One region of the Geodermatophilus sp. SYSU D01176 genome, then DNA from elsewhere that is predicted to be linked to it. Evidence: riboswitches for the same ligand, from Rfam matches in the RefSeq annotation. Region 1 holds a riboswitch; the other holds the start of a gene.

Region 1 (14,778 bases):
GCGGCTCCGTGCGACCCGTCCGCGGGCTCCTGCGTCCCCGCCCGCGCCCCGGCGCTCGCGCGACGTCGGCCGCCCTGCTCCTGCTGCTCACCCTGGCCGTGGCCGGGCTGCTGCCTCCAGCCCCGGCCGGTGCCGCCGAGGACGTCGCCACCGAGGAGGCGCGGGTCCCGGTCGGCCAGGGTGCCGACGCCGCGGAGCTGGACACCACGCTGTTCCTGCCCGCCTCGGCGACCGCCGGCGACCCGGCGCCGGCGGTGGTGCTCGCCCACGGCTTCGGCGGCAGCAAGGACTCGGTGGCCGACGACGCCCGCGACCTCGCCGGGCGCGGCCACGTCGTCCTCACCTACTCCGCCCGCGGCTTCGGGGCGAGCACCGGCCGGATCGGCCTCAACGACCCGCGCTTCGAGGTGGCCGACCTGTCCGCGCTGCTCGACCGGCTCGCCGAGCGGGACGACGTCCTGCTCGACGGCGACGGCGACCCGCGCGTCGGCGTCGCCGGGGCCTCCTACGGCGGGGCGCTGGCCCTGCTCGGTGCCGGCTACGACGACCGGATCGACGCCATCGCCGCGCAGATCACCTGGCACTCCCTGACCGCCGCGCTGTTCCCGTCGCAGGTGGGCGACCCGGCCGCCGGCACCGTCGCGGCCACCCCGCAGGCGCAGGACGGCGGGGTCTACAAGCGGCTGTGGTCGGGCCTGTTCTTCGGGATCGGGTCGACGCCGCTCGGCGGGCTGCTCGGCGGGCCCGGCGGCGGTGACCTGGAGAACGGCGACGTGCCGGAGGACGTGGCGGCCGCGCTGCCGTCGATCGACCCGGCGGCGGTGGACCCGCAGGCGGTCGAGCAGCTGCTCACCTGCGGCCGCTTCAGCGCGGAGGTCTGCGCGGCCTACCAGTCGGCGGCCTCCACCGGCACGCTCACCCCCGAGATCGCCGCCGTGCTGGACCGCAGCAGCCCGGCCACGGTCCTGGACCGGATCGACGCGCCGACCCTGCTGGTGCAGGGCACGCAGGACTCGCTGTTCGGCCTCGGCCAGGCCGACGCCAACGCCCGCGGCATCGCCGCCGACGGCACCTCCGTCAAGGTCGTCTGGTACCAGGGCGGCCACGACACCCAGGCCTCCGAGCGCACGACCGAGGACCTGCGCGAGCAGGTCGCCGGCTGGTTCGACCGGCACCTGCGGGGCCAGGGCGCGGACCCGGGCACCGGCTTCGAGTTCCCGGCCCCGACCGGTGTGACCGCGACCGTCGGCACCGTCCAGGGCGGCAACCGCACCGTCACCGCGCCGGCCTATCCCGGCCTGGCCGGCGCCGAGCCCGCGCAGCGCTCGGCGATCGCCGTCGACGGCCCGCTGCAGCCGGTGGTCACGCCCGCCGGGGGCACGCCGGCCGCGATCACCGTCGTCCCGGGGCTCGGCGCGCTGGCCTCGGCGCTGTCCGGCACGGCCTTCGAGGTCCCCGGCCAGTTCGCCGCCTTCGAGAGCGAGCCGCTGGAGGACGCGGTGGAGGTCGTCGGCGCCTCCACGATCGACCTCGCCGTCGCCGCGCCCGGCGGCTCGGCCACTCTCTTCGCCAAGCTCTACGACGTCGGCCCCGACGGGCAGGCGACGCTGCCGGCGGGCCTGGTCGCCCCGCTGGCGCTCACCGGCCTGTCCGCCGACCCCAGCGCGCCGACGCGGGTGCGCGTGACGCTGCCGGGGATCGTGCACCGCTTCGAGGCCGGGCACACGATGCGCGTGGTGGTCTCCTCGACCGACCAGGCCTTCGCCCTGCCGACCGAGGCGGCCGTCTACTCGGTCGCGCTGGCCTCCGGTGGGGACGCCGCCGCGCTCGCCGTCCCGGAGGTCGGCGGGCGCACCGAGGCCGCCGGCGGCACCTCTCGCTGGTGGGTGCTGCTCGGCGTCGTCCTGGCGCTGGGCCTGCTCGGCCGGCTCGCGGCCGCGCTGTGGGGCAGGCACCGGCGGCGGCAGGTCTCGCACGTCGAACCCGACGGCGAGGAGGTGCCGCTGCGCTTCACCGGCGTCACCAAGGCCTACAAGGACGGCTTCGTCGCCGTCCGCGACCTCTCCTTCGAGGTGCGCCGCGGTCAGGTGCTCGGCCTGCTCGGCCCCAACGGCGCCGGCAAGACGACGTCGCTGCGCATGCTCATGGGCCTGATCCGGCCGACCGACGGGCGGATCACCGTCTTCGGTCACGAGATCCGGCCCGGCGCGCCGGTGCTGTCCCGGCTCGGGTCCTTCGTCGAGGGCACCGGCCTGCAGCCGCACCTGTCCGGCCGGGACAACCTGCGGCTGTACTGGGCCGCCACCGGTCGGCCGGCCGAGGACGCGCACATGGCGGAGGCGATCGAGGTCGCCGGCCTCGGTGCCGCCATCGACCGGCCGGTGCGCCGCTACAGCCAGGGCATGCGCCAGCGGGTCGCGATCGCCCAGGCGATGCTCGGCCTGCCCGACCTGCTGGTCCTCGACGAGCCGACCAACGGGCTCGACCCGCCCCAGATCCACGCCATGCGCGAGGTGCTGCGCTCCTACGCCGCCACCGGCCGCACGGTCATCGTCTCCAGCCACCTGCTCAGCGAGATCGAGCAGACCTGCAGCCACGTCGTCGTCATGGCCAAGGGGCAGAAGATCGCCCAGGGCACGGTGGAGGAGATCGTCGGCACCGGCGGGTCGGTGCTGGTCGGGCTGGCCGACGGCGGCGACGCCGACCGGGCGGCCGCCGTCCTGACCGGGCTGCCCGGGGTGACGGTGGAGCACACCGACGAGGGGCTGGTGGCCGACCTCGACGGCACCGGCCGGGCGCGGGCGCTGCAGGCGCTGGTGGCCGCCGGCATCGCGGTGGACGCGTTCACGCCGCGCCGTCGGCTGGAGGACGCGTTCCTGGCACTGGTGGGGGAGTCGTGAGCGTCGGCGAGGACGACGGCCGGGGGAGCACCGCAGGGAGCGCCGGCGACCGAGGAGCGGATCGAGGTTGGAGTCGAGCCGTGGACCTGGCGCACGTGCAGCCGACCGGGGCGGTGGCGGGCTACCGGCCCGAGCGCACGCTGCGGCTGTCGGTCGAGCTGCGCCGGCAGTTCAAGCGCCGGCGCACCCTCGGCGTGCTGGTGCTCATGGTGGCGCTGCCGCTCATCCTCATCGCCGCCCTGCAGCTGGGCGGCTCCGAGGAGGCCGAGGAGAACACCCGCATCAACCTCGTCGACGTCGCGACCTCCAGCGCGCTGAACTTCACGCTGTTCGTGCTGTTCGCGACGACGAGCTTCTTCCTGGTCGTCGTCTACGCGCTGTTCTTCGGCGACACGGTGGCCGCCGAAGCCCAGTGGGGGTCGCTGCGCTACACGCTGGCCACCCCGGTGCCGCGGATGCGGCTGCTCCGGCAGAAGTGGCTGGCCGCGTTCGTGCTCTCGGCGGGTGCGCTGCTCACCCTGGTGGTCACCGCGCTGGTCGCCGGCGGCACCGCGTTCGGCTTCGGCGCCGTCCAGACACCGGTCGGCGTCACCCTGGGCCAGGGGGAGGGGCTGCTGCGGCTGGCCGGGATGGTCGGTTACCTCGCCGTCCACCTGCTCGTCGTCGGCACGCTGGCGTTCTGGCTGTCCACCGTGACCGACGCGCCGCTGGCGGCGGTGGGCGGCGCGGTGTTCACGGTGTTCGTCTTCGCGATCCTCGACCAGGTCGAGCAGCTCGGCTCCATCCGCGACTTCTTCCCGACCGCGGAGGAGTTCGCCTGGACCGACCTGCTGCAGACCCCCGTCGACTCCGGCGACCTGTTCCGCGGCGTGGTCCAGTCGCTGGTCTACGCGGCTGTCTTCACGGCGCTGGGGTTCCGGCACTTCTCCCGCCGCGACGTCACCAGCTGACGAAGGACCCCGTCCTCCCCACCCCTCGCAGGCTCGGGGCGGTGCCCTGGACGGGGCCTACAGACTGGCGCGGACGGCCTGCGCCCAGCCCTCGCCCATGGGGGCGTCGGTCACCGTCACGTTGGGGACGGCGGCCAGCAGGTCGGCCATCCCGTCGACCGTGGCCCCGTTCGCGGTGATCCACAGCCGGTCGACCGCCGGCGCCATCTCCAGGTCGCTGACGCTGTCGCCGACCGCCACCGCGTCGGCCGGGGTCAGCCCGCGGCGCTCGAGGTCCCAGGCGATCGCCGCGCCCTTGGAGATGCCGCGCGGCATCAGGTGGTAGACCCGCGGCGGCAGCGCCTCGGGGGCCAGCGTCATCCGCGACGTCGCCGGGATCGCACCGTTGTCCTTGAGCGTCAGCCAGCCCAGCTCCCGCTCGGCCAGCTCGGCGTCCACGGCCAGCGGGTCGACCCGGCCGCGCAGCAGCGCGTCGGTGAGGTGGGTGGCGTGCCAGGGCGCGTGCCACTCCAGCCGGCCGGGGTGGCGGGCCAGCAGGTCCTCGACGATCCCCAGCTCGGCCATGACCTCCATCGGTGTCCGATCGGCGTACTCGTCGGGCAGCGCCCCGGTCAGCTGGTGCACGCCGCGGCCGCCGTCCCAGCTCACCACGGAGCCCAGCTCGGCGATGGCGCCGTCCGCGGCGAAGATGCGCGCGGCCTCCACCACCTGCTCGAAGGTGCGCCCGCTGACCAGCACCAGGGCGACACCGGCGTCGTGCAGGTCGTGCAGCGCGGTGGCCGGGTCGGCGGTGAGGCCCCGCGCCGCGGTGTGCCAGAACGAGCCCCGCGGCCCGACCATCGTGCCGTCCAGGTCGGTGTAGACGACGCGCGTGCTCACCGGACCATCCTGGACCCGGCCGCTGCGCCGCCCGCCACGTGGGTAGAGTCGCGGGCGTTCCACTCATCCAGAGGGGCAGAGGGACACGGCCCGACGAAGCCCCGGCAACCGCCGCCTCGCGCGTCCAGCGCAGCGGAAGGGTGCCAATTCCGTCCCGCGCGGCTCGACGGCCCGACGCGGGGAAGATGAGGAGGTAGTCGTCGCATGACCCTGACCGCTCCTGGTTCCCAGCAGGCCGACTCCAGCGCGGGCGGCCCCGTTCCGCCGTCCCCGGCCCGCGGACTCGTGTGCCGCAACTGCGGCGCCACCTTCGGGTTGATCGCCGAGCACGCCTGCGCCGAGTGCTTCGGCCCGCTGGAGGTCGACTACGACCCCGAGCTGATGCGGGCGGTTACCCGCGCGCAGATCGAGGCCGGTCCGCAGAACATCTGGCGCTACGCCGCGCTGCTGCCGGTGGGCCAGGACCCGGCCGACCGCGTCACCCTGGACCCCGGCATGACCCCGCTGGTGCGCGCCGATCGGCTGGCCGCCGAGCTGGGCCTCACCGGCGGGCTGTGGGTCAAGGACGACTCGGCCAACCCCACGCACTCGTTCAAGGACCGCGTGGTGAGCCTGGCCGCCACCGCGGCCAAGAGGCTCGGCTACAGCAAGATCGCCGCCGCCTCGACCGGCAACCTGGCCAACTCGGTGGCCGCGCACGCCGCCCGCGTCGGCCTGCCCTCCTTCGTCTTCATCCCGTCGGACCTCGAGCCCGGGAAGGTCGTCCAGTCTGCGGTCTACGGGCAGACGCTGGTCGCCGTCGACGGCTCCTACGACGACGTCAACCGGCTGACCAGCGAGCTCGCCGAGACCGACGAGTTCGAGGACACCGCGTTCGTCAACCAGAACGTGCGGCCCTACTACGCCGAGGGTTCCAAGACGATGGGCTACGAGCTCGCCGAGCAGCTCGGCTGGCGCATCCCGGCCCAGGTCGTCATCCCGATGGCGTCGGGCTCGCTGCTCACCAAGGTGGACAAGGCGTTCCGCGAGCTGACCGCGGCCGGCATCGTCGAGGCCACGGAGTGGACGATCTTCGGCGCCCAGTCCGCCGGCTGCGACCCGATCGCCACCGCCTTCGACAACGGCTGGGACGTCGTCAAGCCGGTCAAGCCCACCGGCATCGCCAAGTCGCTGAACATCGGCAACCCCGCCGACGGCCCGTACGCGCTCGACGCCATCCGGCGCACCGGCGGCGCCGTCGGCCGGGTGGACGACCCCCAGATCGTGCAGGGCATCCGCGACCTGGCCCGCACCACCGGCGTCTTCGCCGAGACCGCGGGCGGGGTGACCACCGCGGTCCTGCGCCAGCTGGTCGAGGACGGCCGGCTGGACCCGGCGAAGGAGACCGTCATCCTGAACACCGGCGAGGGGCTGAAGACCCTCGACCCGCTGGAGCCGGTGGTCGGGCCGACCCACCGGGTGTCGCCGTCCCTGGCATCGCTCCGGGAGGCCGGACTCATCGGCTGACCGGTAGGGTGGCGCGCTCCCGCGTCCCAGGGGTGGCGTCCCCCGATCCGGTGTGGCGTGTGCGTGAGTCTGGTCTCACCACGCGTTTTGTGCTGTACCTTCTCCCGCGGTTCGGTTCCACGTTCGTGTTCGACGGGCGGAAGAGCTCGACCCGGCCTCCCTGGTCGGTGGGGGGCCGTCCGCACGCACGAACGTGGGAGCACACGTGGCACAGGGCACCGTGAAGTGGTTCAACGCCGAGAAGGGCTTCGGCTTCATCGCCGTTGACGGCGGTCAGGACGTCTTCGTCCACTACTCGGCCATCCAGATGGACGGCTACAAGAGCCTCGACGAGGGCCAGCGGGTCACCTTCGAGGTCGTCCAGGGCGAGAAGGGCCCCCAGGCCGACGCTGTGCGGACCGCCTGACCTGAGCCCACCGGAGGCCCGGTCCCCCTCGCGGGGGCCGGGCCTCCGTGCTGTTCCACCTCAACCGGGACGACGTGCGGTGCCCTGCGCGGACGACCGACGAGCGGGGCCCGGAGGGTCCCCGAGGAGGGACGTGGACGGCCTCCGTGCAGGTCGGGGACTGCACGTGGCCGCCGTGTCGTCCGGAGGACGACCGTGTGCTTGCACTCGGCAGGGTCGAGTGCCAGACTCGCGATTGGCACTCGACAGTGCCGAGTGCCAATCAGGTCGGAACGGTGAGGCACTGGTGTGCGGGCCGACGGAGTGCCCGCGGCGCCGGTGTCGTCCGTCGCGGGCGCCGATCCCGGCCGTGCAGCGATCCATGCATGGAGGACATCACCACATGGCCAAGATGATCGCCTTCGAGGAAGAGGCTCGCCGCGGCCTCGAGCGGGGCATGAACACCCTCGCCGACGCCGTCAAGGTGACCCTCGGCCCCAAGGGCCGCAACGTCGTCCTCGAGAAGAAGTGGGGCGCCCCCACCATCACCAACGATGGTGTGAGCATCGCCAAGGAGATCGAGCTCGAGGACCCGTGGGAGAAGATCGGCGCCGAGCTCGTCAAGGAGGTCGCGAAGAAGACCGACGACGTCGCGGGTGACGGCACCACCACCGCCACCGTGCTCGCCCAGGCGCTCGTCCGCGAGGGTCTGCGCAACGTCGCCGCCGGCGCCAACCCGATGGCTCTGAAGAAGGGCATCGAGAAGGCCGTCGAGTCGGTCACCGAGTACCTCCTCTCGACCGCCAAGGACGTCGAGACCAAGGAGCAGATCGCCGCCACCGCGTCGATCTCCGCCGCTGACCCGGCCATCGGCGAGCTCATCGCCGAGGCGATGGACAAGGTCGGCAAGGAAGGCGTCATCACCGTCGAGGAGAGCAACACCTTCGGCCTCGAGCTCGAGCTCACCGAGGGCATGCGCTTCGACAAGGGCTACATCTCGCCCTACTTCGTCACCGACGCCGAGCGCATGGAGGCCGTCCTCGACGACCCGTACGTGCTCGTCGTCAACAGCAAGATCAGCTCGGTCAAGGACCTGCTCCCGCTGCTGGAGAAGGTCATGCAGTCGGGCAAGCCGCTGGCCATCATCGCCGAGGACGTCGAGGGCGAGGCCCTGGCGACCCTGGTGGTCAACAAGATCCGCGGGACCTTCAAGTCCCTCGCGGTGAAGGCCCCCGGTTTCGGTGACCGCCGCAAGGCCATGCTGACCGACATCGCCATCCTCACCGGTGGCCAGGTCATCAGCGAGGAGGTCGGCCTCAAGCTCGACACCGCCGACGTCTCCCTGCTGGGCCGCGCCCGCAAGGTCGTCGTCACCAAGGACGAGACGACGATCGTCGAGGGTGCCGGTGACAGCGACCAGATCGCCGGCCGGGTGAACCAGATCCGCGCCGAGATCGAGAAGTCGGACTCCGACTACGACCGCGAGAAGCTGCAGGAGCGCCTGGCCAAGCTGGCCGGTGGCGTCGCCGTCATCAAGGCCGGCGCCGCGACCGAGGTGGAGCTCAAGGAGCGCAAGCACCGCATCGAGGACGCGGTGCGCAACGCCAAGGCCGCCGTCGAGGAGGGCATCGTCGCCGGTGGTGGCGTCGCCCTGGCGCAGGCCACCACCGTCGCGTTCGAGAAGCTCGAGCTCGAGGGTGACGAGGCGACCGGTGCCAACATCGTGCGCGTCGCGCTCGAGGCGCCGCTGAAGCAGATCGCCGTCAACGCCGGCCTCGAGGGCGGCGTCGTCGCGGAGAAGGTCCGCAACTCGGAGACCGGTCAGGGCCTCAACGCCGCGACCGGCGAGTACGTGGACCTGGTCGCCAGCGGGATCATCGACCCCGCCAAGGTGACCCGCTCGGCGCTGCAGAACGCCGCCTCCATCGCGGCGCTCTTCCTCACCACCGAGGCCGTCATCGCCGACAAGCCGGAGAAGGCCGCCCCGGCCATGCCGGGCGGCGACGGCGGCATGGGCGGTATGGACTTCTGAGTCCAGCCACCCGCCGAGCAGCTCCGCCGACCACGGCTCGGCCGGTCGCTCGGTAGTACCTGCACTGCCCGGCAGGGGCGGTCCCGCACTCGCGGGGCCGCCCCTGTCGGCGTTCTGCGGCGGTCTGTCCCGACGGCGAGATCACGCGATCTCGCACGGATGCGCCCCCTGGAGCGTCCGAGATCGCGCGATCTCGACGGAGGAGGGCTCAGGCCTCGGGCGCGCAGCAGCAGAACTCGTTGCCCTCGGGATCGGCGAGCACGTCCCAGCCGATCTCGGCGTCCCGGGCGCGCAGCAGCGTCGCCCCGGCCGCCTGCAGCGCCGCCGAGTCGCCGACGACGTCGAGGTGCACCCGGTTCTTGACCGTCTTCGGCTCGGTCACCGGGTTGAGCCAGATCAGCGGACCGGCACCGGCGGGGTCCTCGATGGGCACCGGCCACCCCGGCTCCCGCGGCTCGGCCGAGGGACGGCGCACGTAGCCCAGGGCGGCGCACCACCAGTCGGCCATCGCCTGGTGGTCGCGGGCGTCGAGGCAGAGGTCCTTGAAGCGGGCGGGTGCGGTGGGCATGCCGTCACCCCAGCACACAGTCAGCGCACGTCAGTCCCGGCTATCGCTGCCCAGCAGCCAGCCGGCGGGTTCGGCCAGTGCGTCGGCCTCCGCGGGGCCCCACGAGCCGGGCTCGTAGCGGTGCACCCGCGGCGGCCGTTGCTGCAGCGGGGCGAACGCCCGCCACGCGTTGGCCAGCCCCTCGCTGCTGGTGAACAGCGATCGGTCGCCGACGAGCACGTCGTGCAGCAGGGAGACGTAGGGCGGCAGTGGCGTCCCCCCGGGGACGTCGGCCAGCTGCAGCGTGGCGGTCGCCGTCGCGAGGCTCAGGTCGGGGCCGGGCTCCTTCGCCACGACCTGCAGGTCCACCGCGCCGGACCCGGACAGCGACAGGGACAGCACGTTGCCGTGCCCGGGGGTGTCGGTCACCGGTCCCTCCGGACGGCGCAGCAGCAGGCTCACCCGCTGCTCGCTCGCGGCCATGCGCTTCCCGGTCCGCAGCACGAACGGGACGCCGTGCCAGCGGTCGGTGTCGACCCACAGCCGGGCGGCCACGTAGGTGTCGGTCTGCGAGTCGTCGGCCACGCCGTCGATCCCGGTGTAGCCGTCGAACTGGCCGAGCACCACCTCGTCCGGGTCCAGGGGCCGGAAGGCGGCGAGCACGCCCTCGCGCGCGGCCAGCAGGTCGGGGGCGGCGAAGCTGACCGGCGGCTCCATCGCGACTTCGGCGGCCAGCTGGAACAGGTGGGTGACCAGCATGTCGAGGGCGGCGCCCGTCGAGTCGTAGAACTGCGCGCGCTGGGCGACGTCGAGGTCCTCGGGGACGTCGATCTGCACCTGCGCCACGTGGTCGCGGTGCCACACGTGCTCGAACAGGCCGTTGGCGAACCGGAGCACGTGCAGGTCCTGGGTGCCCTCCTTGCCCAGGAAGTGGTCGATGCGGAAGACCTGCTCCTCGTCGAGCACCGACAGCACCAAATCGTCGAGCTCGCGGAAGGTCTCCGGCGAGGTGCCGTAGGGCTTCTCGTAGACCACCCGCGCGCCCTCCGTCAGCCCGTGCTGCTGGAGCGCCTGGGTCAGCTTCTCGAAGGCCGCGGGCGGGACGGCGAGGTAGTGCACCAGCTGCGGCTGCCCGCCCAGCTCGTCGCGGGCCTCGGTGAGGACGTCGAGCAGGCTGCCCGGGTCGGTCTCCTCGAAGCCGCCCCCGGCGAAGCGGAGCCGCGCGGCGAACGCCTCCCACGCCTGCTGCGCCTCGTCGTCCGCCTCGCCCAGCGGTCCGAACTCGGTCAGGGCGTCGTGCGCGAGGTCGGCGAACTCGACGTGCGAGACGTCGCCTCGGCCGTTGCCCACCAGCCGCCAGTCCTCCGGCAGCAGGCCCCGCCGGGCGAGCTCGAAGAAGGCCGGCAGCACCATCCGGCGGGACAGGTCGCCCGTGGCGCCGAAGAGCACGAAGGCGGTCGGCGGGAGGTCGGTCACGCGCGTCCTGTGCCCGCGCGCCGGCGGGCTCACGCGTGCACAGGCCGAGGGCCCGCCCCCGCGTGAGCGGGGACGGGCCCTCGGGTCGTGCGGGTGTCGGGTGCTCCCCGACGGCGGGTCAGCGGGACCGCGTCATCACGGCGACCGTCTTGGCGCCGGAGTCGGAGGTCACGTTGAACCGGTTGTTGGTCGGCAGGACCGGACCGTTGCGGAGGTCGACCGTCCAGGTGCCGTCGGCCGCGACCGGGACGTTGAGCTGGATGGTCGCACCCGACCCCGCGACGTCACCGAGCCGGATGTGCACCCGGTTCGCCGTCGTGTCCTGGGCCGTGCCCTGGATCTTGTACTCCCGCCGGTCGGCCCGGTACTGCGCCCGGGTGACCGTGACGACGTCGGTCGGGGTGACCGTGTTGTCGACGGTCGCGGGCACCCTGGCCGGGGTGGTCGCCGAACCGCTCTTGGCGACCACGGTGAGCGCGTACTCCACGCCGTTCCGGAGCCCGCCCACCGTGCCGGTGGTACCGGTCGCCGCGGAGGTGACCGGAGCCTGGCCGTCCGCCGGGGTGGCGACCAGGTCGTAGCCGGACACCGGGCTGGCCGCGTTGCCGGCCGCCGCCGCCGTCCACTCCGCGGTGATGCTCTCGTGACCGGGGATGACCCGGGTCAGGTCGAACGCCGCGGGGGCCACCGCCGTCAGCGTCGAGACCGTGGCCGTGGCGGCCGGGCCCTCGCCGTTGGCGTTCGCGGCCTTCACCGAGACGGTGTAGGTCGCGCCCGAGGTCAGGCCGGTGAGCGTGGCGGTGCTCGCCGGGGCCGTGACGGTCACCGGAGCCGGCGCCGCGGCGGCCTCATCCTCCGAGGTCGCGGTGACCGTGTAGCCGGTCGCGCCGGCGGTGGCCGTCCAGCTCACGTCGGCGCTGTCGAGGGACGCGCTCGTCGCGGTCAGGCCGGTCGGGGCCGCCGGGAGTGCGGTCGGGTCGGTGCCGGGGTCGGTCCCGCCGTCGGGCGGTGTGGTGGTGCCCCCGGTGCCGGAGCCGACGACCACCGTGCCGAGCGACTGCGCCGCCGACCAGCGGCCGTTGTAGGCCTCGATCGTGATCTCGTAGGTCTTCCCCGACTCGAGGCCGTCGAGGGAGACGCTGGTGCCGCCGGTCCGCTCGGCGACCTCCTGCTCGGCGTGGGTGCCACCGATCGCGGCCACCCGGTACCCGCTCACCGGGGTGGCGTCGGCAGGCTGGGCCGGCGTCTCCCAGGTGACGCCCACCGAGGTGGAGCCCGTGGCCGAGGACAGCTGGGCCGTCTTCGGCGCCGTCGGCACCTGCCCGTCCGGGCTCGGCGGGCAGCCGCCCATCCCCGGGCCGGGGATCTCCTCGAACTCGTTCTGGGTCAGGCCGAGGGCCGGCTCCTCGCCCGCCATCCACGCCGCGGCGACGTGGTCGCCGTCGAGCGTGCGCCTGTAGTCCGCCTCGGTGTAGAGCGTGTAGGTGCCCGACCACGTGCCCGCGACCGGGTCGATCGTGGCCTCGGCGTCCCACAGACCGGGCTCGCCGTTGGGGTGCTCCGCGTCCGGCACCAGGCTGATCCCCATCGCGCGGGCGTCCACCAGGCCCGGGTCCTGGCCGGGCGGCGTCTTGTCGTCCTTGTTGTCCGGGTTGACCGTCTCGATGACGAAGCGGGTCGGGTCGAACCACGGGTCCTCGGGGTCGTAGGTGCCCTTGATCGTGACGGTGCCCTTGCCGCTGACCCGGATCGAGCCGTCGGGCTGCACCGCACCGTCCGGCGTGAAGCCGCTGCCGACGACCTCGGTGACGGTCGGGGACATCGTGACGGCGGAGTCGGTGAAGGCCTCCCCGCTGAACGAGACCTTGACCTCGTCACCCGGCCTGATGGTGGGGGTCACCCCGATCCAGCACTCGCCGCCGGGGTGGTTGAACTCCAGGAAGCCCGTCTCGTCCACCGTCCCGACGCCGATGCCGATCGTCTGGCCCCCGCGGAGCACCTCGACGGTGGCCTCCTGCCCGGCCTGGGCGACGTAGCCCTCCAGGGCCACCATGCTCCGCTTGTTGAAGATCTCGATGTTGCCGGGCCCCGTCGGCGGGGTGCCGGCCTGGGCCATGCTCCCGAAGGTCACCAGCGCACCGGTGGCCGTGACGGCCGCCAGGCCGCCGGCGATCAGCCGCTGCCTGGAGGTCCGGGACGTTCGCGACGCAGGGGGGACGAGAGCTCCGTGTCCACCCCCGCGACCGCCGTGCTGGGTCGGTCGTGTCCTGGTCATCGCCTACTCCGCGGTCGCGCCGTGCCCACTCCGTGCGTGGGCCGGTCTCGTGTCAGCCACAGTCGTCGGACGGCGACGCAGCAGGCAGCCGTGGGGAGGGGGAGTGGACCCCCCCAATCCGGGGGCGGGGCCGGCCGCGTCAGGGCCGGCCGGTGCGGGTAGGCGGCTGCCGTGGCGGTGGTCATCGGGACGTCGGGCTGGCAGTACCGCGACTGGCGCGGCCGCTTCTACCCGCAGCGGCTGCCGCAACGGCTGTGGCTGGAGCACCACGCGGAGCACTTCGCAACGGTGGAGAGCAACAACGCGTTCTACCGGCTCCCGGAACGGGCGACGTTCGAGGCCTGGCGGGCCCGGACCCCGCCGGACTTCCGCTGGGCGGTCAAGGCCAGCCGCTTCCTCACCCACGTCAAGCGGCTGCGCGACCCGGAGGAGCCGGTCGCCCGGCTGGTGGAACGGGTGGCCGGTCTCGGTGACCGGCTGGACGCCGTCCTGCTGCAGCTGCCGCCCACGCTCAAGGCCGACCCCGGCCTGCTCCGCGACTGCCTGGCCCAGTTCCCGGCGGGCACCCGCGTCGCGGTCGAGCCGCGGCACGACTCCTGGTGGACCGACGAGGTCCGGGCGCTGCTCGAGCGCTACGGGGCGGCACTGTGCTGGGCCGACCGCTCCGAACAGCCCGTGGCGCCGCTGTGGCACACCTCCGGGTGGGGCTACCTGCGGCTGCACACCGGGGCCGAGGGGTGGGCGTACCGCCCGGACACCCTCCAGGCGTGGGCCGAGCGGCTGTCGGAGACCTACGGGGACGCCGACGTCCTCGTGTACTTCAACAACGACCCCGGCGGCGCGGCGGTCACCGACGCGGTGGTCTTCGCCGAGGCGGTCCGCCGCACCGGCCGGACGCCGACCCGCGTGCCGTCCCCCGACCAGGCGTCCGGCCGCGCCTGGGCGCTCCCGGAGACGCCGCAGGCCGGGGCGCCACTCGGGTGAGCGGGTCCCGGCCTGCCGGACGGATGGGGGATCAGTCGTCGTCGGACCGCTCGGCGGCCTCCCGGGCCTCCTCGGCGGCGCGTTCTGCGGCCTCCCGGGCCTCCTCCTCGGCCTCGCGCTGGGCCTCGGTCTCGCGGGCCTGGTCCTCGGCTTCGCGGGCCTGCTCCTCGGCGTGGCGCACCTGTTCCTCGGCGTCGCGCTCGGCCTCGCGGGCCTCCCGCGCCGGGCCGTCGGAGTCGTCGGTCCCCTCGACGTCACTGGACGAGTCGGTGCCCGAGTCGTCGGTCCCGGTCAGGTCCTCCGGCGAGTCCGTGCCCGAGTCGTCGGTCTCCGTGACGTCGTCGTCCGGGGAATCGGTGGCGGTCGCCTCGTCGGAGTCGTCGCTCCCGGGGACGTCGCCGGGGGAGTCGGTGCCGGAGTCGTCGGTCTCCCCGGCGTCGTCGGCCGAGTCGGGCAGGTCGAACGGCGAGACCACCTCGACGGCGCCGCGACGACGTCCTGCACCGGCGTCGGCAGGGCACCGGCAGCTCCCGCGCCGGTGACCCCGGCGACGGCGATGCCGAGTCCGGCCGTGGCCTGGGCGACAGTGCCGGCGCCGGCGATCTTGGCCGCGATCGCAGCCAGGCCCTCGATAAGTGCCATGCGGTGCTCTCCTGTCAGGTCGGGGGCCCGGACGCGGCGGAGCCGTCGACCTGACGTCGGCAGGCGGAGCCGGGCGCTGCAGCGGATCCACGCGGCGTCACCCAGGAGGAGGAGTCACCCCAGCACGTGCGGGTCCTCGCGGAACCGGACACCGAGCTGGTCGGTGGCCCGGTCGAGCACCGACTGGACGGCGAGGGTGTCG
Region 2 (14,778 bases), on a different contig from region 1:
CCGTCCGCCGCGGCGCGGCCGCGCCGTGCCCGCACGGCGCCGGCCAGCTCGTCCAGCAGGGCCGCGGTGGTGTCCGGGTCGACGCAGGCGTCCGTGACGCTCACGCCGTACGTCAGGTCACCAGGACGCTGCTGGTCCAGGTCCTGCCGGCCGGCGACCAGGTTGCTCTCCACCATCACGCCGCGGATCGCCGCCTCGCCGGCGACGATCTGGCCGGCCAGGTCGTGCACGACGTCGATCTGGCGCAGGTGGTTCTTCTGGCTGTTGCCGTGGGAGGCGTCGACCACCACCACCTCCGGCAGGCCGCGCTCCCGCAGCGCGGCCTTCGTCGCAGCGATGTGGGCCGCGGAGTAGTTGGGGCCGTGCTTGTCGCCACGGAGGATCACGTGGCCCGTCTCGTTGCCGGTCGTGGCCAGCTGGGCGGTCATCCCGTGGCGGTCGACGCCCAGGAACTCGTGCGGCGCCCGGGCCGCGATGACGGCCTGGACGGCGGCCTCGATGCTCCCCTCCGGCGAGTTCTTGAAGCCGATGACCGACGAGAACCCGGACACCCGCTCGCGGGCGGTCTGGTCGGTCACGTTGCGGGCGCCGACGCCGTTGTAGGTGACCAGGCCGTTCACGTACTGCGGTGTCAGGGCGTTCAGCGGTTCGGCCGCGACCGGGACGCCCATCGCGGTGATCCGGCACATGAGCATCCGGGTCGCGATCAGGCCGACGCTGATGCGGTTGGATCCGTCGAGGTAGGGGTCGTAGGCGAACCCCTTCCAGTCGACCTCCGTCCTCGGCTTCTCGGTGTACGTGCGCATCACGATCTCCAGGTCGTCACCGTGCCTGGCGCGCATCCGACGGACGAAGCCGGCGTACTCCAGGGCGGCGGCCGGATCGTGGATCGAGCACGGGCCGGCGATGACGACCAGCCGGCTGTCGGCGCCGCTGACGATGTCGGCCACGGCGCGGCGTCCGGCCCGCGTGGTGGCGACGGAGGCAGCGGACAGCGGCAGGACGCTCGCCACCGCCTCCGGGGTCACGACGATGGTCAGGGCCGCGATCCGGGTGTTCACCAGGCCGGAGAGATCGGCCGCGGCCGCATCCTGGAGGCCGAGTCGCTGCTGGACGCCGGGCAGCAGGTCGGCCTGCGTGGCGTCGATCTGCCGGTTCACCGCACGCTGCACCTCGAGCAGGGCATCGGCGATGCGCGCGGAGACGTCGAGCATCCGGTCGGCCGGCAGGTCCTCGTGCTGTGCCATCGTGCGAACGCCTCCTGGATGGGCCGGGGGAACCGCGATCCCACGCGCGGACGGGGCCGACCGGCCGAGCGGCACCTGCCGCCATCGTCGCAGGCGTCGCGGGGGCTCGGCCCGGGCCGTGCACCGGCCGGGGAAGGGGCCACCGCCGACGACGTGGCCCCTCTCCGTGCCCGGTCCGACGGGGTCGGACGTCGTCCGCCTCGGGCACCGGCTCGCGCCGACCTCCGGAGCGGGTCGCACCGAGGAAGCTGTGCCCATGGACGTCACCACCGTCAACGACCGCCACCTGTACGAGGGCCGGGTCGTCCTCCGGGATCCGGCGAACCCGGCGGATGCGGTCGAGCTGCCCCGGCGGATCGTGCGATTCGGCCCACCCGGTTGGCTCACCGTCACGGACCGGCTGAGCGACGACGCCGACGTCGAGCTGTACCCCACGAGCCGGGTGCTGGCGGTCTCCGAGCTTCGGGAGGTCGGCGGAGCGGCGCTCCACTCGAGTGCCGCACACTAGGCCCGACCGCTCGTGCGGCACGGGCTCCCGACGTCGAGGCGGGGACGCGGCGCCGGCGAGTCGGTCCGCGCGCCGGGGCGCGGTCCCGTCGGTGCCGTCGGGTGACGCGTTCGAGGACCGGGTCGCGGCGACCTCATCCTCCGGCCGGGAGGGTGTGGGAACGCCGGGTCAGCGGAAGGTGACGTCGGTGATCCGGGCCCGGAAGAGCTCGCCGTCGGCCTGGCGGTCGGTGCCCCACCACCAGCCCGCGCGCAGCTCCGGGCCGAAGATCACCCCGCCGGAGGTCGCCTCGGCCTCGATGGGCACACCGAAGGGGTGCCGGCCGAAGGGGACGCCGTCCGGGTTGCCCCAGAGCTGCACACCCGCCTCCTCGCCCGGCGCCGGACGTGCTCGAAGGCGGCGAGTAGCGCGGCTCGGCGGTCCGTCGGGCGCGCTCGTCGCGGTCGGCTGTGGGTGACGTCGCAGGCCAGGGGCGCCGGTCCCTCCTCGCCACTGGGTAGAGTCGATCCAGAAGACCATCCGGAGCGGCTGAGAGACCTGGCTCGACGACGCCGCAGCAACCCCCCGCCTCCGCGGACGAGGGTGCTACTGCCAGGACCGATGGAGGACTCGATGACAGGCCCAGCGCCCACGTGGGCCCGCCGGCACGTCGACCTGAGCCGCACCGCCGCGGCCCTGTGTCGCTGACCGCCCGACCCCCGTCGCGGTAGCCGCCCGGTCACACCGGGCAGATCAGCCGTCGCCGTCTCCCGCCCGTGACGCCTCCGGCCGTCCGCGGGGTACCCCCGCGTGCGTCCGCCGCCGGCGCCGCTCGACCCCCGTCCCTGCCTGCTCACCCCGAGGACTGCCCGCCCGTGATCGAACTGAAGGACGTCCGCAAGGTCTTCCCCGCCCGGAGGCGCTCCGGCGAGGTCGTCGCCGTCGACGGGGTGAACCTGCGGGTGGCGGCCGGCGAGTTCGCCGGCGTGGTGGGCCCCAGCGGGTCGGGCAAGAGCACGCTGGTGCGCCTGGTGAACCTGCTGGAGCGGCCCACGTCGGGATCGGTGACCGTGGACGGCCGGGTGCTCACCGAGCTGCCGGACGACGAGGTGCGGCGCGCGCGCCGCTCCATCGGGATGGTGTTCCAGCACTTCGAGCTCCTCGACTCGCGGACCGCGGCAGGCAACGTCGAGCACCCGCTCGAGCTGGCCGGGGTCGGCCGGGCCGAGCGCCGTCGCCGGGCCACCGACCTGCTGGACCTCGTCGGGCTGGGGGAGCGGGCCGACGCGCACCCGGGGCAGCTGTCCGGCGGGCAGAAGCAGCGGGTGGCCATCGCCCGGGCCCTGGCCGGCCGCCCCACGGTGCTGCTCTGCGACGAGGCGACCTCCGCCCTGGACCAGGCCAGCACGGCCGGCGTGCTGGACCTGCTGCGCCGGGTGCGGTCGGAGCTCGGGCTCACCGTCCTGCTCATCACCCACGAGATGGCGGTGGTCAAGGCCGTGTGTGACAGCGCCGTCCTGCTGGAGCGGGGCCGGGTCGTGGACAGCGGCCGGCTGTCGGAGGTCCTGACCCGCGAGCACTCGCCGCTCGGGGACGCGCTGCTGCCCGCCCCGGTCGCCGACGCCGGCGCCGGCCACAGCGGGGTCCTGCTGCGGGTGACCGTCACCGACCGCACGCCCGAGACCGTCGTCCTGCGGACCCTGGTCGGGGAGCTCGGGCTCGCGGTCGAGGTCGCCGGCGGCTCGGTGGAGACGGTCGCCGGCGGGCGGTACGGCCGGCTGCTGCTGCGCGCCACGGGCGACCTGGGGCGGCTGGACGGCGCCGTCCGCCGGCTGCGCGACGACGGCGTCCTGATCGAACCGGTGCACGCGGACACGGTTCCGGCGGCGGGGGTGGACCGGTGAGCGACTGGGCCCGCATCTACCCGCAGCTGGTCGAGGCGACCGGCGAGACGCTGTACATGGTCGGGGTCTCCGCGCTGCTCACGGTGGTGTTCGGCGTCCCCCTCGGGATCCTGCTGACGGTCACCGCCCCGGGGGCGCTCGCCCCGCGGCCGCTGCTGCACCGGCTGCTGGGGCTGGTGGTCAACCTCGGCCGGTCGCTGCCCTTCATCATCCTGCTGTTCCTCGTCGCCCCCGTCACCCGCGGTCTCGTCGGGACGACGATCGGCTCGACGGCAGCCATCGTGCCGCTGACGATCGGCGCCGTCCCCTTCCTCGCCCGGCTCGTGGAGACCAGCCTCCGCGAGGTCGCCCCCGGGAAGGTCGAGGCGGCGATGTCCATGGGCGCGCGCCGCCGGGACGTCGTCCGCACCGTGCTGCTGCCCGAGGCGCGGCCCTCGCTGATCGCCGGGGTCACCGTCACCGTCGTCGCGCTGATCAGCTACTCGGCGATGGCCGGGGCCGTCGGCGGCGGCGGGCTCGGGGACTTCGCCATCCGCTTCGGCTACCAGCAGTTCCGGACCGACATCACCCTGCTGACCGTCGTCCTGCTGCTGCTCATCGTGCAGGCCCTGCAGTGGGCCGGCGACCACTGGGCGCGCCGGCTGGCCCACGCCTGACCGCCCTCCCCACCTCCGGTGGCCGCCCGGCCACCGATCACCCCCTGAGGAGAACCCCCACCATGCGCTCCCGTCTGACCTCGCTCCTGGCCGCGTCCGCGGCGACCGCCCTGCTCGCCGCGTGCGGCGGCGGTGAGGCCGAGCTGTCCGCGGCCGACGAGCCGCTGCGGGTCGGGGCCTCCCCGGTGCCGCACGCCGAGATCCTGCGGTACGTCGACGAGGAGCTCGCCGCCGGCGCCGGCCTGGACCTGGAGGTCGTCGAGTTCACCGACTACGTGCAGCCGAACGTGGCGCTGGACGACGGGTCGCTGGACGCCAACTACTTCCAGACCATCCCGTACCTGGAGGAGCAGGAGGCCAGCGCCGGGTACGACTTCACCCCGCTGGAGCCGGTGCACATCGAGCCGCTGGGCATCTACTCCGAGTCGCTGACCGACCTCGCCGCACTCCCCGACGGCGCGACCGTGGCGATCCCGAACGACCCGACCAACGCCGCCCGCGCGCTGCGGCTGCTCGAGGCCAACGGGCTGATCACCCTGGCCGACACCGGCGACGCCGCGCCGACGTCGCTGGACGTCCAGGACAACCCGAAGGACCTGCAGATCTCCGAGGTGGAGGCCGCCCAGGTGCCCCGGTCGCTGGCCGACGTCGACATCGCGGTGATCAACGGCAACTACGCCATCGAGGCCGACCTGGTCCCGGCGGAGGACGCCCTGGCGCTGGAGGAGGCCGAGGGCAACCCCAACGCCAACCTGGTGGTCGTGCGGACCGGTGACGAGGACGACGAGCGGATCCAGCAGCTGGAGCAGCTGCTGCACTCCGACGAGGTCCGCCGGTTCATCGAGCAGACCTACGAGGGCGCGGTCATCCCCGCCTTCTGACGGTCGACGCGCGGGGGCCCGGCCGCACGTCCGGCCCCCGCGCGCCACCACGGGCACCCCGCGGCCGCGGCCGGCCGGTCAGACGGTCTCGGGCACCCGCAGGTGGGCCAGGGCGAGGTCGAACTCGGTGACCTCGAGGATCTCCATGCCCATCCGGTTCGAGAACTCCTCGCGCAGGGTCGTGAACTGGTCGCGGGTGTGCGTCATCGCCTCGCGGCTGTCGAACACGACCGCCGAGACGCACCGGCCGTCCCGGCGGTCGACCATGAGGCTGTTGCTGCAGAACCCGGGGGTCTGCTCCCACCAGGGCATCAGGCTCTCCCGGTAGGCGGTGGTGACCCGGTCCAGGTTCGCGGGGCCGGTCCGGGCCCACGTGACCCGCGCGCAGGCGCCGTCCCCTGCCCGGTGCGCCCGGTGCAGGACGGCGATCTCCCACTCCTGCACCTCGGTCGTGGCCCGGAACCGCTCGGCCACCCGCTCCCGTGACGCGCGGATCTGCTCGGCGCTGGCGTGCATCGCGTCCTCGGTCTCCCAGGCGCTGGTGGCGATGCACCGACCGGTGTCGCGGTCGGTCAGGAGCGAGAGACCGACGCAGCCCTCCAGCCGCGTGACCATCGGCATGACGTCGTCGCGGATGGCGGTGGTGAGGTCGTCGACGACCTCCGGCCGGACTCGGATGGTGGTGGATCGGGCGTACATGGCCACCACTCCTTCCTGGTGGCGGCGACGCCCCTGCGGCACCGCCGCGCGACACACTGTGCTCCTCCGCCCGGGTCCGGGCAACGGGCATCCCGCACCGGGTGCGGCGACTCCTGCGCGCCGCCCACCGGGTGGACGCTGGGCGCTCCTCGAGACCCCCGGGAGACGACGATGACCCCCAGGCACCCCCTGCTCCGTTCCGTGGTCGCGGCCGCCGCGGTCGCCGCCGTCGGCTCGCTCGTCCGGTCCATGGTGCGGGCGGTGACCAGGTAGGCGGTCGGCCCGGTCGCGCGCGCCGGGGCCGCCGAGCAGGATCGTCCCCGGCCCGGTCCCGGGTGCGCCGTCCGGCGCCGCCGCCGGAGTCCCGAGCCGGGGAGGGGGAGGCCCGGGATGGCGGTCAGCGAGGTCGACCTGCGGCGGCGGTGGTCCGCCGGGCAGGCGTGCCACGGCCTGTGGAGCCTGCTGCCCGGCGTGGTGACCGGCGAGGTGCTGGCGCGGACCGGAGCGGACTACGTCGTGGTCGACCTGCAGCACGGCGCCACCGCCGAGGCCGAGCTGCCGGGTGTCGCCGCGGCGATCGCCGGGGCGGGCGCGGTGCCGCTGGTCCGGACCCGCAGCCCCGGCTTCGCCGACGTCGGACGCCCGCTCGACCTGGGCGCCCGCGGCGTCGTCGTGCCCAACGTGCGCGACGCCGACCACGCCCGCGAGGTCGTCGCGGCCTGCCGGTACGCCCCGGCCGGGGGACGGTCGATCGGACGCCTCTCCGGCGGGGCCGACCGGCCCCTGGCCGTCGTGATGGTCGAGACCGCGACCGCGCTCGACGACCTCGACGCCGTCCTCGCCGTCGCGGGGCTGGACGGCGTCTACGTCGGTCCGGGCGACCTGTCCCTGTCCCTGGGGCTGACCGGCGACGAGCGCCGGGAGGAGCTGCGCGGCGTGCTGTCCTCGATCATCGCCCGGTCCGCCGCCGCGGGCGTGCCCGTCGGGGTCCACGCCTCCAGCGGCGAGGAGGCCGCCGGCTACGCCGCCGAGGGCGCCACGATCGTCACGGTCGCCGTCGACACCGTCTCCCTGACCGAGGCGGGGCGGCACCACCTCGGCGTCGCCCGCGGCCACCCGGCCTGACCGTCCGCGCGGTCGGCCCCGGACGGCGTCGACGAGCAGGCGGAGCCGGGGACATCATCAGGGTGCCGCCGAGGAGCACCACCGGCGTGGCCGAGGACGTTCGCAGCCCGGGAACGGGGGACGGAGGCGCGGCGATGGCACGGAGCGACTTCCACGTGGCGCTGGCCAATGCACTCGATCTGGCCATGCCCCCGGAGGTGCCGCAGGAGTACGACCTCGAGGCCGTGGTCGACCAGAGCATCGCCCTGCTGGAGCGGGCGGGGTGGCGGTTCACCCGCACCCGGCCCACCCGGACGCCGTCCGCGCCGCCCCCGCAGCGACCGGCGTGACGGCCGCCGGTCAGCCCTGCTCGGGATCGGTATCGTCGGCGAACTCCCGGAAGGCGGCGAACGCGCGCGGGCCGTACACGGTGCCCGGTCCGCCGTTCATGGCGATCGCGACGCCGAGGGCCTCGGCGACCTCCTCCTCGGTGGCGCCGGTGCGGGCGGCGCCGCGGGCGTGCGAGGCGATGCACCCGTCGCACTCCTTGCTGACCGCGATGGCGAGCGCGATGAGCTCCTTCGCCTTCTCGTCCAGTGCACCCGCGGCGTACGCGGCGGCGTGCAGCTGGCGGTAGCCGGCGTAGACCTCGGGGATCGCGCGACGCAGCGCGCGGGCCGGTTCGCGGAGCTCGTCCTGGACGGCGTGGCCGTGGCTCATGGCGGCATGGTGTCAGCCGTCGTCCCGCCGGGCTCGGTGCACCCGGTGTGGTGGTCGGCCTCGGCGGCGAGGACGGCCTCCTCCCGGCTGGCGAACGGGCCTCCCGAGCGGCCGTCGGCCCGGCAGGTCCACCGGTAGCCCTCGCGCGTCTGCTCGATGAGGTAGCCCTCCGGGTCGGAGGGGCCGTGGCCCGGGCGTTCCCACGGGTCGGTCATGCGAACTCCACGTCCTTGAAGCGCACCCCGGCGAGCGCGCCGCCGAGGTGGACGACGGGCACGGGGCGGTGGGTGGCGTCGGCGACGGTCACGGTCTCGGCGACGTCGCCGGCGCGGGTGAACAGGAGGTCCGAGCCGGTGACGGTGATCCGGAGCGGCACGTAGGTGCCCATCCGCAGCGGCGCCCCCGTCGAGGACGCCAGCGCGGTGGCGACCCCCTCGACGACCCGGTGGACGTCCAGGCCGCCGTCCGCCCGCAGGCAGAACCGGTAGCCGTTGACGCCGGCCGACGCGGCGGACGACGGCCGGTACGGGTGGTCGTCGGTGCTCAGGAGGACCCACCCGCCGCTCGTGCGGCCGTCGGCGCAGGTCTCGTCCACTCGGAGGGCCAGGCGCAGCGTGAACGCGGCCGGGTCCGGCGGCGCCAGGAACCCCATGAGCGTGGAGCTCGCGGTGGCGGAGACGTCGACGCCCCAGGAACCGTCGTCCGCGTGGAACCGGCCCCGGTCGGTGTCCGCCAGCATCCCGGGCAGCCAGACCTGACGGGCGAACAGGTCCGCGGTGCGCCGCGCCGCGTCCCCCGCGATGTAGACGGGGTCGTCGGAGAAGAGCGCGTCCACCCCGTCGGCGACGAGGACGTCGCGGGAGTGCCGGCGGTTCACGGTGTGGCAGGCCACCTCGATCCCCGCGGCGTGCGCTCGGGCGCACAGCCCCGGGGTGACCGAGCCCGCCTCCGGTCCGATCCAGTTGATGCCCTCCGCGGCGGCCCGGTCGACGTCGGTGCTCCCCAGCCAGATGACCCCCCACCCCCGCGAGCGCGCCAGCCGGCAGTCGGCCAGCGCGAAGGACTGGAGCAGGACGGACGCCGGGCTGATCCCGCGCCGGACCAGCGCGTCGATCATCGGCCGCATCGCGTCGCGGCTCTTGGCCTCGCAGCAGAGCAGGACGCGGTTGCCGAACTCGGTGAGCACCTCCTCGAACAGCGGAGGGCGCAGCCCGTTCGGCCAGCCCCCGCCGAGGATGTCCGCGGCGTCGATGTCGAGCTGTTTCCAGGACACCGCGGTGTGGTCGGCGACGTTGCCGCTGGAGGTGGTCATGCGGTCCACGGTGCCGTCGTGCATGACACCGAGGCCGCCGTCGGCCAGCGTCGACACGTCCTGCTCGATGACCGGCAGGCCCTGGCCGACCGCCACCCGGTACCCCTCCATCGTGTGCTCCGGGACCTGCATGGCCCCACCGCGGTGGGCGATGACGAACGGCCGGCGCAGGTCGGCGAACTCCACGGGGGGATCCTGACGCGCGGCGGGGGTGTGCGGTGCGGCCGCCGGCCCCCGACCATGGGCCGTGCGCTCCGTGCTGCGGGCGGCGCTGGTCGTCGCGGTCGTGTTGGCTGTGCTGGTGGGTCTGTTGTGGGCGGTGCAGCGGCGCCTGGTGTACCTCCCGCACGGCGGCCCCGTGCCCGCGGCCGCCGACGTCGTCCCGGGCGGCCGGGACGTCCGGCTGACCACCGCCGACGGCCTGAGCCTGGGTGCCTGGTTCGTCCCCGGCCCGACCGCCGACGCCCCCGCCGTCCTCGTGGCCAACGGCAACGGCGGGCACCGGGGTCTGCGGGCGCCGCTGGCACGGGCACTGTCGTCGGCCGGACTGGCGGTGCTGCTGTTCGACTACCGCGGGTACGGGGGCAACCCGGGCAGCCCCAGCGAGCAGGGGCTGGCCCTCGACGTGCGGGCCGCACGCAGCTACCTGGTCGAGGAGGCCGGCGTCCCCGGGGACCGGCTCCTCTACTACGGCGAGAGCCTGGGCTGCGGCGTGGTGACCGAGCTGGCCGTCGAGCACCCGCCGGCCGGGCTCCTGCTGCGGTCGCCGTTCGTCGACCTGGCCGCAGTCGGGAGCGAGCACTACCCGTTCCTCCCGGTCCGGCTGCTGCTGCGCGACCGGTACCCGGTCGCCGAGCGGGTCGCCGGGCTGCGGGTGCCGACGACGGTCGTCTACGGCGGCCGGGACGCGATCGTGCCCCCGGCCCAGAGCCGGCGGGTCGCCGACGCCGCCGCGCAGCTGCACCGCCGCGTGGAGGTGCCCGGCGCCGACCACAACGACCGCGTCCTGCTCGACGGCGAGCTGCTCGTGGACGCCGTCGCGGAGCTGGCCGCGCTGACCACGGGGTAGCCGGCCGCCGCGCTCGACCTGCCGGACCGGGGAGCGCTCGTCCCGGGGATGCGCGCCGACCTCGTGCTGGTCCGTGGCGACCCGGAGGCCGACACCACCCGGACACGGGAGGTCGCGCAGGTCTGGCGGGTCGGGCACCCGGCGACCTGACCGCCGGCAGCGGCAGGGGACGTCAGAGCCCGGGGGTGCTCCGCCCGGCGGGCACGCCGGCGAGGAGCTGCCCGCCGCTCCGGGGGGAGGGGATGCGCACCGGGGCATGGGGGGCTCCGCGCCGTCTCCCGGGCTCGGGAGGCGGGGGCAGCAGGCCGGCGTCCCGAGCCCGCTGGACCGCCATCAGCCGGTCGCGCACACCGAGCTTGCGGTACAGGTGCTCGAGGTGCTTGTGCACCGTCCGGGGCGAGGTGTCCAGGCGGCGGGCGATCGCCTGGGCGGTGAGGCCCGCCCCGAGGAGGGTGAGGACGGCGAACTCGCGGTCGGTCAGCCGGGTGCCCACGGCGCGGTCGTACCGCTCCTCCGGCACGTCCCGCAGCACCCGGTGCTGTCCGACGATCGCGGTCAGCACCGGGAGCACCAGGGCGGCCAGCGCGGCATCGGCGTCGCCGTAGTCGTCGTCGGGGCGGCTCACCACGTAGGCCTCGATCCCCTCGCCCACGCGGAGCGGCAGGGCGAGCTGGTGGGTTATGCCGAGGGGGCGGGCGAACGCCGACCACTCCGCGCGCATCCCCGGACCGGCCACCGCGTGGGGCACCCGGCCCAGGATCTGCGGTGCGGAGCTGCGCGTGACGGCGTACCAGCGGATCAGCGGCTGGGTGGTGGCGTCGGGGAGCAGACCGGACGGCGGCGTCGTCGGCAGGAAGCCGTCGGGCCAGCCACCGACGACGTGGTCCACCCACGCGCCGTCCACGACGTTGCGCGAGCAGCAGGCCGCACCGAAGGACGTGAGGAGCAGGTCCGCCACCCGCGCGTGGGGGAACTCCCGTGCCCCGGGCCGCCCCTGCAGGATGTCGCCGACCAGCTCCAGCCACGCGGCGTGACACGTCGTGGTGCCCGGCACGCAGCAGAGCGTAATCCGTCCGCACCGGATCGTGGAGGTCGTCGCGCCCCGGTGGCCGGTCCGGGAGGCGGGTGTGGTCCCGCCGTGACCGGCCGGTGCGTACGCACAACTGCGTACGGTCCCGGCGCGCGGACGTGAATAGCGTTCCCGTCGCCGCTCACGGGCACGCGGCCGGGGGATACCGTCGTCTCTCCGGTGCTCCTCCTGGACGGCTGTTCGATCCCACAGGAAGGACGACCTCCGTGGACCGCCCACCAGCCACCCGCGTCACCCTGCTCGACGGATTCCACCTCGAGGTCCCCGGCCGGGAGCACCGGGCGGCCACCGACGACCTGCCCCGGGGCGTGCAACGGCTGGTGGCCCACCTCTGCCTGTCCTGCCGGCCGACCCGGACGGCGACGGCCGGACACCTGTGGCCCGACGTCCGCGAGGCACACGCCCACGGCAGTCTGCGGTCGGCGCTGTGGCGGCTCAACAAGGCGGCGCCCGGCCTGATCGAGGCGTCGGGCAGCGCGCTCCGTCTGGCGGCGGACGTCCGGGTCGACGTGCGGGACCTCGGGAACTGGGCGCGGCGGGCGATCGCCCCGCCCGCAGGGGCCGACGACGTCGCGGTGCCCGACGCGGCGCTGCTCGGTGACCTCCTGCCCGGGTGGTACGACGACTGGGTCCTCCTCGAACGGGAGCGGCTGCGCCAACTGCGCATGCAGGCCCTGGAGGCGGTGGCCGCGAGGCTCGCCCTCCTCGGTCGCCACGGCGAGGCCCTGGAGGTCGCGTACGCGGCGGTCCGCGCCGAGCCGCTGCGGGAGAGCGCGCACCGGACGGTGGTCCGGGTGCACCTGGCCGAGGGCAACGTGGCGGAGGCGATCCGGGCCTACGGGCTCTTCCGGACCATGCTGCGGGACGAACTGGACGTGTCCCCGACCGAGCAGATGACCCGGCTGGTGCAGCACATCCCGCGGCTGCGCCGGGTGCCGGCCGCGCCGCACCTCCCTGCCGGGGGAGTCCACGTCCGCTCCGGGGCGGCCATCCCGTCGCAGTCGAGGGCGACGACCGGCCTGACGCGGGCGTAGGGGGACGAGCCCCGCCGCCGCACCGGAGGGCCGGGCGGGACGGGGCGCCGGCGCACCACGGGCACGGGGGTGCCCGTGGTGTCGGCGCATCATCCGTACGGGGGACTGCGCCACGCAGCGTGACCACCCAGCATGGGTCTTCGCACGTTGACCGCGGTACGCGGGCATCGGACAGCGGACTCTGCAACGCTGCGTAGTACCCCGTGGGAGAGAGACGTGGTCGACGACCCGAGTGCGGCACTGCTCATCCGCGTGTGGCTCGAAGGCCCCGGCGAGCTCAGGGCGCGGCTCCTGACCGTGCAGGCCACCGCCGAGACGCCCGCGGAGGACGCGACGGTCGCCGTGGCGTCGTCCCCGGACGACGTGCTCGCCGCCGTCCGCGCCTGGCTCGACGGCTTCGTCCGGGACGCCGTCGACCCGGACGACGCGAACGGCTGAGTTCCGCCCGGGGTCTCCGCGCCACCGAGGGGCGACAGCGGGCAGTTGGACCCTGACCATCCGTCCGCGCCCTGCCTATCTTCCGTGTCGTCGCACCGTCGACGGGAGGGGATGGTCGACGTGGGGGTCGATGCGCGTGCCCGGGTGACGCTCCTCGACGGGTTCGGGGTCCAGTTCGGCGCCGGGAACGGTCGGCCGGGGGTGGGGGAGCTCCCGCACGGCGTGCAGCGTCTCGTCGCCCACCTCTGTCTGGCCGGGCGGCCACCCCGGTCGACGGTCGCCGGTGTGCTGTGGCCGGAGGTCCCCGAGGACCACGCCCACGGCAGCCTCCGCTCGGCCCTGTGGCGGCTGCAGAAGGCGGCGCCCGGCCTGGTGGCCGTGTCCGCCGGTCGCCTCTCGCTGGCCGACGGTGTCGGGGTGGACGTGCGGGAGCTCGACGACTGGGTGCGGCGGGTGCGGGACCCACGGTCCTCGATCGACGACGTCGAGCTGCCCGACGCCGGCCTCCTCGGTGAGCTGCTCCCCGGGTGGTACGACGACTGGGTCATGCTCGAGCGCGAGCGGGTGCGGCAGGTGCGCATGCACGCCCTCGAGCAGGTCGCGGCCCGGCTGGCGGCGGCCCGGCGGTACGGGGACGCGCTCCAGGCCGCCTACGCGGCGGTGCGCGCCGAGCCGCTGCGGGAGAGCGCGCACCGGACGGTGGTCCGGGTCCACCTGACGGAGGGCAACGTCGCCGACGCGTTGCGGGTCTACGAGCGGTTCCGCGCGCTCCTGGCCGACGAGATCGGTGCTCGGCCCAGCGAGCACATGACGCAGCTGGTGCGGGGGATCCGCCCGCTGCAGCCGGTCGCGCGCTGACGCCCGCGCGGGGGCGCTCCGGTCCCCGCGGGTAGCGGGGTCGCGTGTATCACGTCGGCCGCCGTCCGCCTCTGCCGGTCGTCCACCGCTGCAGAGGGGATCTCCATGGACGCGCGGACGCGGACGACAGCGGCGTGGCCGGCCCCGGACCGACGTCCGGCGCCCCGGGTCGGCCTGCTGGACGGTTTCTCCCTCGAGTCGGCGGGCCGGGGGTCGCGGGCCGGTCGGGACGACGTCCCCCCGGGCGTGCAGCGGGTGGTCGCCTTCGTCTGCTTCGCCGGGCGGCCGGGCCGCTCGGCGGTCGCCGGCCAGCTCTGGGGCGACGTCCCCGAGGACCAGGCGCAGGCGAGCCTGCGCTCGGCGCTGTGGCGGCTGGGCCGCGTGGCCCCGGGGCTCCTCGACACCGCGGGCGGCGCCCTGGCCCTCGCCCCCGGGGTGCACGTCGACGTCCGGGAGCTGATCGCGTGGGCGGCGGCCGTCCGGGACCCGCGGACCCCCCTCGACGACCTGACCCTCCTGCCCCCGGACCTGCAGGGCGACCTGCTGCCCCGCTGGCACGACGACTGGGTGCTCATCGAGCGGGAGCGGCTGCGGCAGCTGCGGCTGTACGCGCTGGAGACCCTCGGCGCCCGGCTGGCCGCGGCGGGCCGGCCGGCGGAGGCGGTCGAGGCCGCGCACTTCGCCGTCCGCAGCGAGCCACTGCGGGAGAGCGCCCACCGCCTCCTGGTCCGGGTGCACCTGGCCGAGGGCGACGTGGCCGCCGCCGTCCGCACCTACCAGCACTTCCGGACGATGCTGCGCGACGAGCTCGGCCTCGACCCGACCGACCGGTTCACCCGGCTGGTCCAGCACCTGGGCGGAGCGCACCGGGCCGCCTCCTGAGAGCGGTTCTCGGGTTGGCTGACAGAGGTGGTCGACAGACGAGATCGCGTGATGTCGCACGCTTCGAGGCGTTCAGCCGTGCGAGATCACGCGATCCCGCTGCCGCGCCAGCACGACCCGTCAACCAACCGGCACACCGCTGTGACAGCGGTGTATCAGGCGACCCGGCGGCTCCCTCTGTCCGGAGCAGGCGCGGGGTCCGGCCACGATCGGGGGGGTGGCCGGCCTCCGTGGCCGCGCCGACCGCGCCCGAGCACCCGGGGAGGCCCCTCCATGTCCGGTCAGCCACCTGGCGTCGACTCCCGGCCCGGCGAGGTGCCGTACGGAGACCTGCTCACGGGCCTCCGCCGGTACCTCCGCACCGAGGGTCAGCGCCACCTGGACGACCCGAACGTCT

The links. Region 1 has a riboswitch for S-adenosylmethionine ahead of thrC (threonine synthase). Riboswitches for the same ligand answer to the same signal wherever they lie in the genome.
Region 2: it holds a riboswitch for S-adenosylmethionine, as region 1 does, so the genes downstream of both, ACI78Z_RS00905 (methionine ABC transporter ATP-binding protein) here and thrC (threonine synthase) in region 1, are expected to answer to the same signal.

Annotation. Positions count from the first base shown of each region.
Region 1 covers NZ_JBJGYN010000003.1:168,528-183,305, forward strand. Annotated here, with positions in the region: gene ACI78Z_RS03630 (alpha/beta fold hydrolase) at 9-2,900, shown strand; gene ACI78Z_RS03635 (ABC transporter permease) at 2,981-3,850, shown strand; gene ACI78Z_RS03640 (HAD family phosphatase) at 3,908-4,729, opposite strand; SAM riboswitch class I at 4,790-4,921, shown strand; gene thrC (threonine synthase) at 4,934-6,235, shown strand; gene ACI78Z_RS03650 (cold-shock protein) at 6,441-6,641, shown strand; gene groL (chaperonin GroEL) at 7,024-8,652, shown strand; gene ACI78Z_RS03660 (VOC family protein) at 8,861-9,220, opposite strand; gene ACI78Z_RS03665 (glucose-6-phosphate dehydrogenase) at 9,251-10,675, opposite strand; gene ACI78Z_RS03670 (fibronectin type III domain-containing protein) at 10,794-12,806, opposite strand; gene ACI78Z_RS03675 (DUF72 domain-containing protein) at 13,122-13,934, shown strand; gene ACI78Z_RS03680 (hypothetical protein) at 13,966-14,409, opposite strand; gene ACI78Z_RS03685 (Gfo/Idh/MocA family protein) at 14,691-14,778, opposite strand, start outside.
Region 2 covers NZ_JBJGYN010000001.1:190,494-205,271, forward strand. Annotated here, with positions in the region: gene ACI78Z_RS00890 (3-deoxy-7-phosphoheptulonate synthase) at 1-1,247, opposite strand, end outside; gene ACI78Z_RS00895 (hypothetical protein) at 1,504-1,755, shown strand; gene ACI78Z_RS00900 (hypothetical protein) at 1,924-2,115, opposite strand; SAM riboswitch class I at 2,268-2,362, shown strand; gene ACI78Z_RS00905 (methionine ABC transporter ATP-binding protein) at 2,610-3,638, shown strand; gene ACI78Z_RS00910 (methionine ABC transporter permease) at 3,635-4,294, shown strand; gene ACI78Z_RS00915 (MetQ/NlpA family ABC transporter substrate-binding protein) at 4,357-5,175, shown strand; gene ACI78Z_RS00920 (antibiotic biosynthesis monooxygenase) at 5,254-5,874, opposite strand; gene ACI78Z_RS00925 (HpcH/HpaI aldolase family protein) at 6,265-6,999, shown strand; gene ACI78Z_RS00930 (hypothetical protein) at 7,086-7,328, shown strand; gene ACI78Z_RS00935 (carboxymuconolactone decarboxylase family protein) at 7,339-7,698, opposite strand; gene ACI78Z_RS00940 (hypothetical protein) at 7,695-7,913, opposite strand; gene ACI78Z_RS00945 (glycerophosphodiester phosphodiesterase) at 7,910-9,196, opposite strand; gene ACI78Z_RS00950 (alpha/beta hydrolase) at 9,258-10,079, shown strand; gene ACI78Z_RS00955 (response regulator transcription factor) at 10,252-11,133, opposite strand; gene ACI78Z_RS00960 (AfsR/SARP family transcriptional regulator) at 11,376-12,203, shown strand; gene ACI78Z_RS00965 (hypothetical protein) at 12,420-12,641, shown strand; gene ACI78Z_RS00970 (AfsR/SARP family transcriptional regulator) at 12,762-13,499, shown strand; gene ACI78Z_RS00975 (AfsR/SARP family transcriptional regulator) at 13,605-14,381, shown strand; gene ACI78Z_RS00980 (hypothetical protein) at 14,655-14,778, shown strand, end outside.